Regions from separate parts of the Pantoea sp. S-LA4 genome, predicted to be linked through region 2. Evidence: predicted binding sites of a transcription regulator. Region 2 holds the regulator's gene; each other region holds the start of a gene.
What was found. Region 2 encodes Fur, which represses iron uptake genes when iron is present. Its sites were predicted from a motif close to ATAATAATGAGAACNACTATCAA; they were not measured.
Positions count from the first base shown of each region.

Region 1: a site for Fur is predicted at 2,444-2,466, ahead of exbB (tol-pal system-associated acyl-CoA thioesterase). Genes of this name have one in related genera too.
Region 3: a site for Fur is predicted at 1,209-1,231, ahead of ACX3P5_RS21585 (TonB-dependent siderophore receptor). Genes of this name have one in related genera too.
Region 4: a site for Fur is predicted at 1,894-1,916, ahead of ACX3P5_RS15335 (TonB-dependent receptor domain-containing protein). Genes of this name have one in related genera too.

Region 1 is NZ_JBTLRC010000002.1:3,157,730-3,160,928, forward strand. It holds gene tcuC (tricarballylate/proton symporter TcuC) at 1-971, opposite strand, end outside; gene exbD (TonB system transport protein ExbD) at 1,208-1,630, opposite strand; gene exbB (tol-pal system-associated acyl-CoA thioesterase) at 1,637-2,359, opposite strand; gene ACX3P5_RS15640 (TRAP transporter substrate-binding protein) at 2,711-3,199, shown strand, end outside.
Region 2 is NZ_JBTLRC010000002.1:885,011-888,209, reverse strand. It holds gene ybfE (LexA regulated protein) at 1-98, shown strand, start outside; gene fldA (flavodoxin FldA) at 231-761, shown strand; gene fur (ferric iron uptake transcriptional regulator) at 1,114-1,557, shown strand; gene ACX3P5_RS05015 (hypothetical protein) at 1,629-2,024, opposite strand; gene glnS (glutamine--tRNA ligase) at 2,257-3,199, opposite strand, start outside.
Region 3 is NZ_JBTLRC010000004.1:202,238-205,436, forward strand. It holds gene ACX3P5_RS21585 (TonB-dependent siderophore receptor) at 1-1,008, opposite strand, end outside; gene ACX3P5_RS21590 (MurR/RpiR family transcriptional regulator) at 1,477-2,367, shown strand; gene ACX3P5_RS21595 (autotransporter outer membrane beta-barrel domain-containing protein) at 2,573-3,199, shown strand, end outside.
Region 4 is NZ_JBTLRC010000002.1:3,091,813-3,095,011, forward strand. It holds gene ACX3P5_RS15335 (TonB-dependent receptor domain-containing protein) at 1-1,765, opposite strand, end outside; gene ACX3P5_RS15340 (Rdx family protein) at 2,006-2,302, shown strand; gene ACX3P5_RS15345 (PadR family transcriptional regulator) at 2,337-2,873, opposite strand; gene ACX3P5_RS15350 (siderophore-interacting protein) at 2,951-3,199, opposite strand, start outside.

The sequences.
Region 1 (3,199 bases), 2.3 Mb from region 2:
TGCAGCACCGGCCAGGTGGTGGCAATCATCAGCAGAGTAAATACGATCAGCAGCGGACGACGGCCGATGCGGTCCGACAGCGATCCCATCAGCGGCAGCCAGATCAGGTTAGAGAGCCCGACACAGAGCGTCACCAGGAACGCCTGTTTATCGCTCATCATCAGCACCGTTTTGCCAAAGGTCGGCGTAAACGCGGTAATCATGTAGAACATCACGGTGGTGGTGACTACCATCAGCATCCCCGCCAGCACCAGCGCCCAGTTGCTGGCCACCGAGCGCATAATCTCGGTCATGCGTGGATGGTGTTTACGCTTGCTGAACGCTTCGGTCTCTTCCAGCATCCGGCGGATATAGAACAGGAATGGCACGATCAGGCAGCCGACCACAAACGGAATACGCCAGCCCCATTCGGTTACCGCCTCTTTTGCCAGCAGATGATTCAGCGCCAGGCCGAGCAGCGCGGCAAAGATCACCGCAACCTGCTGACTGCCGGACTGCCAGCTGACAAAGAACCCTTTGCGTCCTTCGGGCGCGACCTCCGCCAGATAAACCGAGACGCCACCCAGCTCAACGCCTGCCGAGAAGCCCTGCAGTAAACGCCCGAGCAGGATCAGAATCGGTGCCGCCACGCCCAGCGTGGCGTAGCCTGGCACCAGCGCAATCGTCAGAGTACCGATCGCCATCAGGCCAAGCGTCAGCAGCAGACCTTTGCGGCGGCCATGATGGTCAATGTACGCTCCGAGAATGATCGCCCCCAGCGGGCGCATCAGGAAGCCGGCACCAAAGGTCATCAGGGTCAGCATCAGGGAAGCGAAGGGGTCATCACCGGGGAAAAAGGTTTTAGCGATGGCGGTGGCGTAGTAACCAAACACCATAAAGTCGTACATTTCGAGAAAGTTACCGCTGGTAACGTTGAAGATGGTGCGGGCAGCACTTTTCGGCGGCTTTTGTAAAGACGAGGTGTGACTCATAACGGCTTCCTGTAGTTTTTTAGCCGTTTTAGCCTGCCTGAGGCGGCAATAATGTGAGCAACCTCACCATTGCACTTTACAAAACTGTATGCAGAAGTAACAACTAATTAACAATCGAACTTCGCCAGCATAACCGACCAGTGGAAGCGCCGGTTCGCCTGATTTCATCCGGTCTGACGGGCTGCATAAAAAAAGGCGGCTGAATCAGCCGCCTTCTCTCTCTACCGGATAAACCGCTATTTCTTCACGGTTTCCATGCCCATCAGACCAATTTTCAGATAGCCCGCGCTACGCAGTTGATCCATCACGCTCATCAGCGTTTCGTAATCCACCGACTTGTCCGCCTGGAAGAAAATGGTGGTCTCTTTGTTGCCGCCGGTCTGTCCGGTCAGCACGCTGACCAGCGATTCCGGCGTCACCTGATCGTTACCGACATAAAGCTGCTTGTCAGCCTTGATCGACAGGTAAACCGGTTTTTCCGGTCGCGGCTGCGGCGCGCTGGTAGACGCTGGCAGATTCACGCGCACGTCGACAGTCGCCAGCGGTGCCGCCACCATGAAGATGATTAGCAGAACCAGCATCACGTCGATAAACGGCGTGACGTTGATCTCATGCATTTCACCATCGGTTTCCAGGTCGTCGTTTAATCGCATGGCCATAATCGCTTACCCTAAGCGCAGTTTCTGGGCCGCCGCAGGACGCGGAACGTCAGCGGCGACGTTTCCCAGATCGATATCACGGCTCTGTAACAGCAGCACCTGCGCCGCCACATCACCCAGTGAGGCTTTGTAATTGGCGATCATGCGGGCAAAGACGTTATAGATCACCACCGCCGGAATCGCAGCGACCAGGCCAATCGCCGTCGCCAGCAGCGCTTCCGCGATGCCAGGTGCAACAACCGCAAGGTTGGTGGTCTGGGTTTTAGCGATGCCGATAAAGCTGTTCATGATGCCCCACACGGTGCCGAACAGGCCGATAAAGGGCGCGACCGAACCAATGGTCGCCAGGAAGCCGTTGCCCCGGCCAGCGTGGCGGCTGAAGGCGGCAACGCGGCGCTCAAGACGGAAGCTGGTACGATCTTTAATGCCGTTGGTGTCTTCCACCCCGGCTGACAGCTCAAGCTCATTTTGTGCGTCGTTCAGCAACACGGCGCTATGGCTGTGGCCGGTGAACTGCTGAGCAATACGGGCGGCGTCATTCAGGTTACGCGCTTCGCCCAGCGCCTGCTGCTCGCGTTTCAGGCGACGTTTAGCGGCGCTCAGTTCGGCATATTTGCCGAAGAAGATCGCCCAGGTGACAACTGAAGCCAGTAACAGGCCAATCATCACTACCTTTACCACGATATCGGCATGTTGATACATGCCCCAAACGGAAAGGTCCGTTTGCATCAAATCACTGGCTACCACGCTGCTTCTCCAACTTCATCTACAGGGATGCGAAACAAGCGCAAATAATAGCAAAATAGCCGCGAATTGATAGTCGTTCTCATTAGTATTTACAAACTCTAACCTGCCCGGCAGGCCGATGACGGCAGTTTTATGACAGCCGATGGGGATGTTTCGAAAATGTGATGCTGCGTGAAAATTTATTAAAACAACGTTTCAAAATGTGATCGCATTCATTCAATCAGCATCGCCGCATTTCGCTGACGCCCGTTTTCACTATGCTGGCTCCACGCGGCCCCTTGCTACACACGCCGGATTCCTGAGCGCCGCCCTTCCTCTGCTGGAGACAACATAATGAGAATGACCAAAACACGCCTGGCATGTGCCCTGGCGGCAATGATGGTGAGCGCCGCCGCCTCGGCACAGGTGATTAAAGTGGCAGAAGTTCAGCCTGCTGGCTACCCCACAGTGGTGGCGCTGCAGCACATGGGTGACAAACTGAAACAGGCCACCGACGGCAGGCTGGAGATGAAACTCTATGCCGGTGGCGTGCTGGGCGATGAAGATCAGACTCTGCAACAGGTACAACTGGGCGCGATCGATATGATCCGCGTGTCGCTGGCGCCGGTCACCAGCATCGCGCCGGAAACCAGCGTGCTGACGCTGCCCTATGTTTTCCGCGACGTCGACCACATGCACAAGGTGCTGGATGGGGAGATCGGTAAAGAGATCGCCGATAAATTCGATAAAGATCCCAACGCCCGAATGGTGTTTCTCGGCTGGACCGACGCCGGTGAACGCAACATGATCACCAAAAAACCGCTGGCGAAGCCCGAAGATCTG
Region 2 (3,199 bases):
AAGCCGTCGAAGCGCTCAATACGCTGGCAGAACAGCGTAATCTCAGCCGTAGCGAATTGATTGAACAAATGCTGCTGGCGCAACTCAAACTGGATTAATGCGGGCAAAACGCACGCAGAGGCAAATGTCGAGGCTTTAACCGTTCCGCGGGTTTGCCTCGTCTGCTATTATTCGCTGAATTGTGCTGCGGCACACATCTCATCATCAGGATTTAAGAGGTTATTTTACTCATGGCACTCGTAGGCATCTTCTTTGGCAGCGATACCGGTAACACCGAAAACATTGCAAAAATGATCCAGAAACAGCTGGGTAAAGACGTTGCAGAAGTCCACGACATCGCGAAAAGCACTAAAGAAGATCTGGAAGCGTTTGACATCCTGCTGCTGGGTATCCCGACCTGGTATTACGGTGAAGCGCAGTGCGACTGGGATGACTTTTTCCCGACGCTGGAAGAGATCGATTTCAACGGCAAACTGGTTGCCCTGTTTGGCTGTGGCGATCAGGAAGATTATGCCGAGTATTTTTGTGACGCGATGGGCACCATCCGCGACATCATTGAGCCGCATGGCGCCGTGATCGTCGGTCACTGGCCAACCGAAGGTTATCACTTCGAGGCCTCAAAAGGTCTGGCGGATGATACGCACTTCCTGGGCCTGGCCATTGATGAAGATCGCCAGCCTGAGCTGACCAATGCGCGCGTTGAGCAGTGGGTGAAGCAGATCTTTGATGAACTGCAGCTCAAAGAGATCCTCGAAGCCTGATGCTCTCCGCCTCAATGTGAGCGCCAGCTCACATTGAGGCAATGGAAATTCCTATAGAAATAATAGCCACATTTTTTTAACTTTCTTCGTTTAATCTGTAGAATACCCGCATCGATCTTCCGCTTATTTTCTCTGGCAGCAGATAGGGCTAAGCGAAATGTTAACAGACTCCTGCAGAAATCCTCCCCGGCTCGGTGACGTATCCCATACAGCCCATGGTGATTTAGGCACTCCCCTCGGTTTTCATTTCACGGCTTCAGTTCTATAATGAGACGCAAATGAGAATGGGTGTAGATCGACATTCAAGGCCAAGCGCCACAAAAGTGAATATTAGTAACAGGACAAAATCCGCATGACTGACAACAATACCGCATTAAAGAAGGCTGGCCTGAAAGTCACGCTGCCCAGACTGAAAATTCTGGAAGTGCTTCAGGAACCTGAGTGCCATCACGTCAGCGCGGAAGATTTGTACAAACGCCTGATCGATATCGGCGAAGAGATTGGTCTGGCCACCGTTTATCGTGTGCTGAACCAGTTTGATGATGCCGGCATTGTGACCCGTCACAATTTCGAAGGCGGCAAGTCGGTGTTTGAACTGACTCAGCAGCATCACCACGATCACCTGATCTGCCTGGACTGCGGTAAAGTGATCGAGTTCAGCGATGAGTCGATCGAAACCCGTCAGCGGGAAATCGCGACCCGCCACGGCATTAAGCTGACGAACCACAGCCTTTATCTCTATGGTCACTGCGCGCTGGGTGACTGCCGTGAAGATGAAACGCTGCACGATCAGTAACACTGATCCTGCCTGATATAAAAAAACCGGTTCACAGACCGGTTTTTTTTCGTCCTTACTACGCCGGGTCGTCAGGCGACCAGCGTTTCCTGCAGGTAACGCCAGCGCGGAATCGAGGTGCTGCAGTCGAGAATCGCCAGCGCGATGCGGCTCTGATTATCGCCATTCAGCATCTGCATCTCCCGATACTGTACCGTCACTTCCTGATCGTGATGTGAAATAATGACGTGCTCACAGGTGGCGATACGCATGCCTTCCCGCTTGCCGTGCAGCTGACGGAAAAGTTCTTCCACTTCGTTCAGGTTTAGCTGATTTCCCCGTGGCGTTACCATGCGAAATTCAGGGTGGAAATAGGACATCATCAGTTCAAAACTGTCATCGGATCCGGCAGGCTGATTGAAAATACGTTCAATAAGCTGATGTAAAACGACGACACTGTGTTTGGCTTCCTGGGCGAGAACGGTCATTTTTTTTCCTTATATCACTCGCTGCGCTCTGTCTGAGTGCGCATAGCCTACCTGAACGCCGATAATTCACATCTGGTAATTGATTAATTTTTTTAAACTCAGATTTCTCTCACAAATTTGTAACAACCACGGAACCCGGCTTGCAGCACAAACCTCGGCGATGGCAGAAATCAGGACAATAAAAAAGGGCGATAAGTCGCCCTTTTGTCATTTTATCAGCCAGCGTTAATGATTATTCGCCGCTTTTAGTCCAGGTGTCTCGCAAACCGACGGTACGGTTAAACACCAGCTGTGACGGCTTCGAATAGACGCTGTCGGCACAGAAATACCCTTCACGCTCAAACTGATACGGTGTGGTTGCTTCCACATCGCGCAGGCCCGGCTCAACAAAGCCCTGTTTGATGGTCAGTGAATCCGGATTGATGACCGACAGGAAATCGTCTGCCGCGGCCGGGTTTGGCACGCTGAACAGGCGGTCGTAGAGACGAAACTCTGCGGGCTGCGCATGGTCTGCTGATACCCAGTGGATCACGCCTTTTACCTTACGGCCATCTGCAGGATCTTTGCTCAGGGTATCCACATCGCTGGTGCAGTAGATGCAGGTGATGTTGCCCGCATCATCTTTCGCCACCCGCTCAGCACGGATCACATAAGCGTTGCGCAGGCGAACTTCTTTGCCCAGCACCAGACGCTTATATTGCTTGTTAGCCTCTTCGCGGAAATCCGCCCGATCGATCCAGATCTCACGGCTGAACGGCACCTCACGCGTTCCCATCTCCGGTTTAGAAGGATGGTTAGGCATGGTGATGGTTTCATGATGGCCCGCTGGCAGGTTTTCAATCACCACTTTCAGTGGATCAAGCACCGCCATCGCGCGTGGCGCATTCTCGTTGAGATCGTCACGAATGCACGATTCCAGCGACGCCATTTCCACAATATTGTCCTGCTTGGTGACACCAATACGGCGGCAGAACTCGCGGATTGAGGCGGCGGTATAACCGCGACGGCGTAAGCCAGAAACGGTCAGCATGCGTGGATCATCCCAGCCTTCAACGTGCTTCTCGGTCACCAGCTGAGTCAGTTTGCGTTTCGACATCACCGCATACTCAAGATTCAGGCGAGAGAACTCATACTGACGTGGATGCACCGGAATAGTGATGTTGTCCAGCACCCAG
Region 3 (3,199 bases), on a different contig from region 2:
GCGACGGGTCACCGCGCCGGTGGTGGTATTAACCGCCGTCACCCGCACTTCGTTATTGTCATAGCGACGCTGGTTCCAGCCCAGCGTAAAGCGGGTGCGCCACGCCTCGTTGAACTGCCATTCGTAGCTGGCGTTCAGGGTTTTATTGTGGCCCCAGGCGTGGTTAGCGGTGTCGTCAAGCCGATCCTTGTAGCCAATGGCGATCGGCTTGTTGTTGATAAACGCGGTGCCGCGATCGTAAGGGATGTCATAGCGGTAATCAGCATAACCGATCAGAAAACTCGCCTGTTCGCCATACCACTGCAAAGACGGGGCCAGCAGAGTATGTTGCTCGCTGCCAAAATTGCGCCAGTAATCCTGGTGCTGTTTTTCAGCGATCAGTCGAAAGGCGAAGCCGTTTCCCAACGGGCCGGTCACATCCAGCGTCCCCGCGCCGCCGCCTTCGCTGGCGTAACGGCCACTGATTTTGCTATGCCACTGATACTGCGGTTTCTTACTGACCACGTTAATCACGCCACCCGGATTCTGAATGCCGTACAGCAGCGAGGCTGAGCCTTTCAGCACCTCAACCCGCTCGGTGGTGGCGTCAACATTCAGCCCCTGACTGCTGCGGATGCCATCACGATAGATCGAACCATCCCCGTTGCTACCGAACCCGCGCCGGACAAAACCATCTTCGGTGCCGGCCAGCGTGTTGGCTTCAGACACGCCACTGACAAAGCGCATCGCCTCCGACAGCGAACTGACCTGATAATCCTCCAGCTGCTGCTGAGTGACGGTGCTGATCGATTGCGCTTCGTCCAGGCGCGCAGTAGGCATTTTGCTGCCAATGCTGCTCTGGTTATGGCTGTAACCCGTTTCCGGGTTGCCGTCGCCGGTCACGGTGATATCCGGCGAGTCGGCATCGCTGGCTGCCTGTGCCTGCATCATTAACAGCGCGCTACACGTGGCCATCGTCAGCGCCGACAGGCGAGTCGGATTTTTACTTTTATCTGAACGGTTATTCATTTCTACTTTTCGTGTCTGAAGCGAGAGAGGCTTAAGGTTCAACGCAGCCGCAGCTATCGCCGACCGTCCTGGCGGTATTCTGCAAAGTGCAGAGAGTAAACAGTGAGCAGACTGCCGCAGCGATGCGGCTCAGAAGGGCAACAGACCACGTTGACGACAATTCTTCTCATCTGTAATTGAGAATCATTCAACCATTGGTGATTGTAGTAGTAAACATAATTATATAAATATTCACTACATTGTTTGCGGCGTGATTTTTCAGGTTATCAGAGCGCTGCGATCAAATTTAATCATTGAATAATAAGCGTTAAAAATAAAAGTGCTGGTCTGTTTAACGATTAATCCCCCAGAATAAACAGGTGAATCAGCGTTAATTATTTTTGCTCACTACAGGCCTGAGGTTAGAATCAGCGCACTTTCCGTGCCGTCGGTTGCGACAGGCACGTCATAGCCAGCGCAGGTCCCTTAATGAAACAGGTCAGAACAGGTAAAAATCGGGTAGATGTCTTCGGCGAACGTCTGCGCTCGCGGGAAAAACAGCTGTCGCCTCGCTTGCTGGCGGTGGCTCGCTATATCGACCAACAGCGGGAAACGGTGCTGGAGAGTACCGCGATGGAGATTGCGCTGGCTAATCAGACCTCCGATGCAACGGTGATCCGCGCGGTTCAGGCGCTGGGCTTCAGTGGGCTGCGCGATCTGAAGCAGACGCTGCAGGCAGGGTTTGGGCCGTCGCTGACCTCCGAAGATAAGATGATCACCACCGTCAGTGAAGTGACCAGCGATGTAAACAGCGCGATCGACTTTGTGCTGGAGGGGCACCGGCGCGCCTGCGAGGTCATGTCACAACCGCAAAACCGTGTCGCGGTTGCCGATGCGGTAGCGCTGCTGAGTGAAGCGCGTCAGGTGGCGATTTTTGGTATCAACGCCTCCGGCATTCTGGCGGATTACAGCGTTCGCCTGTTGAATCGTATCGGACTTCCGGCATTTTCCCTCAATCGTGCCGGCATTGCGCTGGCGGAGCAGATGCTGGCGCTGCAGCGCGGTGATGTGCTGGTGATGATGGCGCAGCAATCAGCCCACCGGGAAGGGACGACGGTGGTCCGCGAGGCGAAACGGCTCGGCATCCCGATTATTCTGCTGACCCATGCGACCGACTCATTTTTTGCCCGCGAGGCGGAGGTGGTGATCGACGTGCCACGCGGCGGTGAAAAGGGCCGCATTCCGCTACATGGCACCATTATGGTCTGTCTGGAGATGCTGATCCTGTCGGTGGCCTCTACGCTACCGCAGCGCACCGTCAAAACCATGAAACGGTTACAGGATCTCTATCGCGGCCTGAAACCGGCCGGTAAAAAGTAGCGCCAGCCTTCAGGTTTACTACAGCACCGGCAAGCACAGCTCTTGCCGGTTACCGACGATACATAAATCAAATTTTCCCGCTTTGAGATCCCGATCGCGACTTTTCTGCAACCCTTCTCCGCTGCCGACTACGCTTACTTTGCTTCGGGGTGTTGAGCCCTGTTTTTCCTTTCTTTAATCCTTGTGACCTTGTGCGGAGCTGACGATGAAATCCTTTCACGCGCGACACCTGCTCGCCGGTGCGGCAATGACCAGTCTCGGTATGCTCTCTCCGTTGCCGGCAGCGGCCTGGAGCCAGCTCACCGTTTTTGGCGATAGCCTGAGCGACGGCGGTAACGTCGGCCGCTTCACCTACGATGCGGCTTCCCATCCTTTGTATGACGAGAGAGTAGCGCAACATCTGAATGAGACCCTGCTGCCCTCATCCCAGGGCGGCAGCAACTATGCCGCTGGCGGTGCGGTGGCCGTGCCGCTGCTGAATCCGCAGTTCAACACGCAGGATCAGGTCGATCGCTACCTCACCGCTAATGGCGGCCGTGCCGATGGCAATGGCCTCTATATTCACTGGATCGGCGGCAACGACCTGGCCGCCGCCGCGGCAAATCCGCTGAATGCGGTGCAGTTGATTGATAACAGTGCCCGTGCGGCGTCCGACCAGGTCAGCCGGTTGCTGGCGGCCGGGGCCGGTACGGTGATTGTCCCGACGGTGCCTGACGTCGGGGCGACACCGGCGCTGTTACAGGCGATTCTGCAACCGCTGGGCCCGGTCGCAGAACCGGCGATGGCGGCGCTGTTTCAGTCGCTGAGCACTGTTACCACGCCTGACCGGGCA
Region 4 (3,199 bases), 2.2 Mb from region 2:
TTGCCGCGCGGCTGTAGCGGGTAAAGGCGATAAAGTTTTTGTAGTCGTTATAAAACGCAGCGGCATTCAGGGTGACACCTTCTGTCAGCTGGCCTTTCACGCCCCATTCGTAGTTATTACTGGTCTCGGTTTTTAAATCAGCATTACCGATCAGCGCATACTGTGCCGGACCCGCATAGCTGGAACCGAGGTTCCAGGACCCATACAGCTGGGTATCGTTAGGGAACTGCGCGCCACGGGTATATTGCAGATAGGTCATCAGGCTGGGCGTGAGATCGTACTGGAAGGCGATTGACGGTAGCAGCTGGGTATCGCTGTTGGCCGAACCGTACAGGGCGGAGACTTCACTGGCATCCAGCACACTGCTGTTGGTAGTCAGCGTCCCGACATCACGCGGTTTGGTGTTCTGGTACGCCACCCGAACGCCAGGGATCACTGCCGCGTTATGTCCGTCAGCATCAAAATTAATTTTGTCCTGCAGATAGCCGCCAAGGGTGTAGCTGCGGCTATTGGCCTGTGGCTGCATGATGACACCGGTGACGCCCGGCGCCGGCGTCTGACGGAAAGGCCGCTCGGTCTCTACCCGACGCGCATTCACTCCGCCGCTCAGCTCATGTCGCCCGAGACGTTTGGTTGCCTGTGCGTCAAAACCGTAGCTGTCGCTGTTGTAATCGGAATAGACGTTTTGCCAGGCGGTTGCGCTCGACGGCATCAGCGTATTGTCGTGCGCTTCGGTCTGCTGCCAGTAAATCCGGGTTGTCAGGCTGTCGATAATCTCGTTGTAGGGCGTATATTCATCCGCCAGGCTGATGCCCCAGCGGCGGGTATCGCTCTGCTGCTGCGCGCTGCCCCAGATGGTGTTACCGGCGGTATCCCAGCTGTCGTAACGGCTGTGATTGGTTTTATGGTAGTAGTCGGCGGTCGCGCTGAACCGGTGCAAATCGTTGGGTTGCCAGACCCCGGAGGTCATAAAGGCATCGGAGTGCCAGTTCGCGGGATACGCCTCCAGCGTGTCGCTGTTGTTACGGGTTTGCTGGCCGTCGCGGCGGCTGTAAACAAAGATGCCGCGCAGTTCATCGTCACCGGCGGCGGCGGTGACGCCGTTATGCCAGCTGCGATTGGATGAGTCATAGTCGCTCTGATAGCTGAACGCGGTCGCTTTTCCGGGATGCAGGTAGTCGTCGGGAGACTTATTACGGAAGGAGACATTGCCGCCGAGCGAGGTGTTGGGTTGATCAACCGCCGTCGCGCCCTTTTCAATGTCGATGCGGCCAAACAGATAAGGGTCGATGTAGTCACGGCCAATGCCAAAACTGTCCAGCCCGGCTCGCCCCACATAGCTGCGGCCGGTTGCCTGCGGCAGCGGAATACCATCAACGTCCAGCCCGACGCGGTTACTTTCCAGCCCGCGAATGTTGTAGCCGGTATAGCCCGCCCGATCAAAACCGCTCTTGCCTGCGGACGATCCGCCCTGACTGCCGGTGGCGCTGATCAGCGGTTCATAACGCATAACAGAGCCAAAATCGGTGGCACCACGCTGTAGCAGATCCGCTGCCGACAGGCTGGTTTTGCTGCCAGCCTGTTGCTTCAGCGGTGGTGCCGTAACCGTCATCACCGCATCGGCCTGACTTTGTGTTTTGTCGGAAAGCGCCAGCGGAGCAGCGTCACTGCCTGCGGCATAACTGCAGAGGGGTTGGATGGCAGAGGCGAGGTACGCCAGTTTAAACAGACGCTGTTGCGTCAATCCCTGAAAAAGTGGTGACATGGGCGCGAATTACCTGGTTAATTGTTAGTATTCGCTCACTTACTTGCTGGCATCATCAAACCGGCTTCGCACAAAAGCCGCAAAATAGCAGGAGTTGTTTCTGAGTATTTCTTATCGCCCGGAATTTAATGCAATTAAGAATCATTATCAATCCCATTTACATTAAGATCACTCTTGCGCAGCACAATTTGTTAACTACAATTAACCGGTAATTTATCAACACGTTAAAGGAAAAGAGTTATGGCGCAAAAACCTGTGGTCGTTATCCACTACTGTATGCAGTGCAACTGGCTGATGCGATCGGCGTGGATGGCACAGGAACTCCTGCACACCTTCGCTGAGGATCTGGCGGAAGTGACGCTCAGGCCGGGAACCGGGGGTATTTTTGAGATTACGCTCGACGGGCATCTGCTGTGGGAGCGTAAACGGGATGGAGGTTTTCCAGATGCCACAACGCTAAAACAACGGGTGCGCGACATCTGTTTCCCGGACCGCACGCTGGGTCACATTGATAAGCACAAGCCTGAAGTGAGCTGAGTCGCCGGCTGGCAACCCGCATCAGGGAGAAGGGTCAGCTGTGGGTGATTTTTTCTGCCGCGTCGTGCAGCGCCGCAATCAGCGTCTGCAACGCGGCCTCGGAGATATCCTGCTGTGCCAGACGGGTGTTGAGCGCCATTTTCAGTGTATGGATCGCCTGCTCAACCGCCGGAATGCTGCGGTTATTAACCAGAATCGCCAGTGACGATAAGCGGGCGATCAGGCTGGCGACCCGATCGCCGCTGGACGCCAGCAGCGCCTCACCCGCCGCAGTCAGCCGGTACGCTTTGCGTGTGGCCTGCGCGTCGACCACCTGAATCGCCTCCATCTCTTCCAGCAGCGTCAGATTGGGATAGATAATGCCCGGACTGGGCGAATACTCCCCTTTCGACAACTCCTCCACCGACTTGATCAGTTCATAGCCGTGCGCGGCATTCTGCGCCAGGAAATGGAGCATCAGCAGACGAATATCACTCGCCTCCAGCATTTTTTCCCGACGCTTACGACGGCTGCCACAGCCGCCAGCGCGCGCGGGATGATCATCAGATGGCGCTGCTGAATGGTCTTTCATAACCTGCTCAGGGAGAAGAAATGGAGGTTGATGGTAGACCGCCGCCTGGCAAAATTCAACACGGGCGGCCGCCGGCTTTACTTCTGGTGCCAGTAGGCCACGGCCCGGACGTAGTCGCTGTTCACGCCGCGCTGGGTGGTGAAATAGTCGCTTAGCGCCTTAACAAACTCGCCTTCGCCGGTCAGCCAGATGAAGTAATCTTCCGACGGTATCGCCAGTTGATCCAGCTTCGCCGTCAGCTGGCTGAGCTGCGCCCGTTGCATCTGACCGCTGCCGAGCCAGTTGAGAGTAACGCCAGCCGTATCGGTTAAGTAATCCCGCCCGGT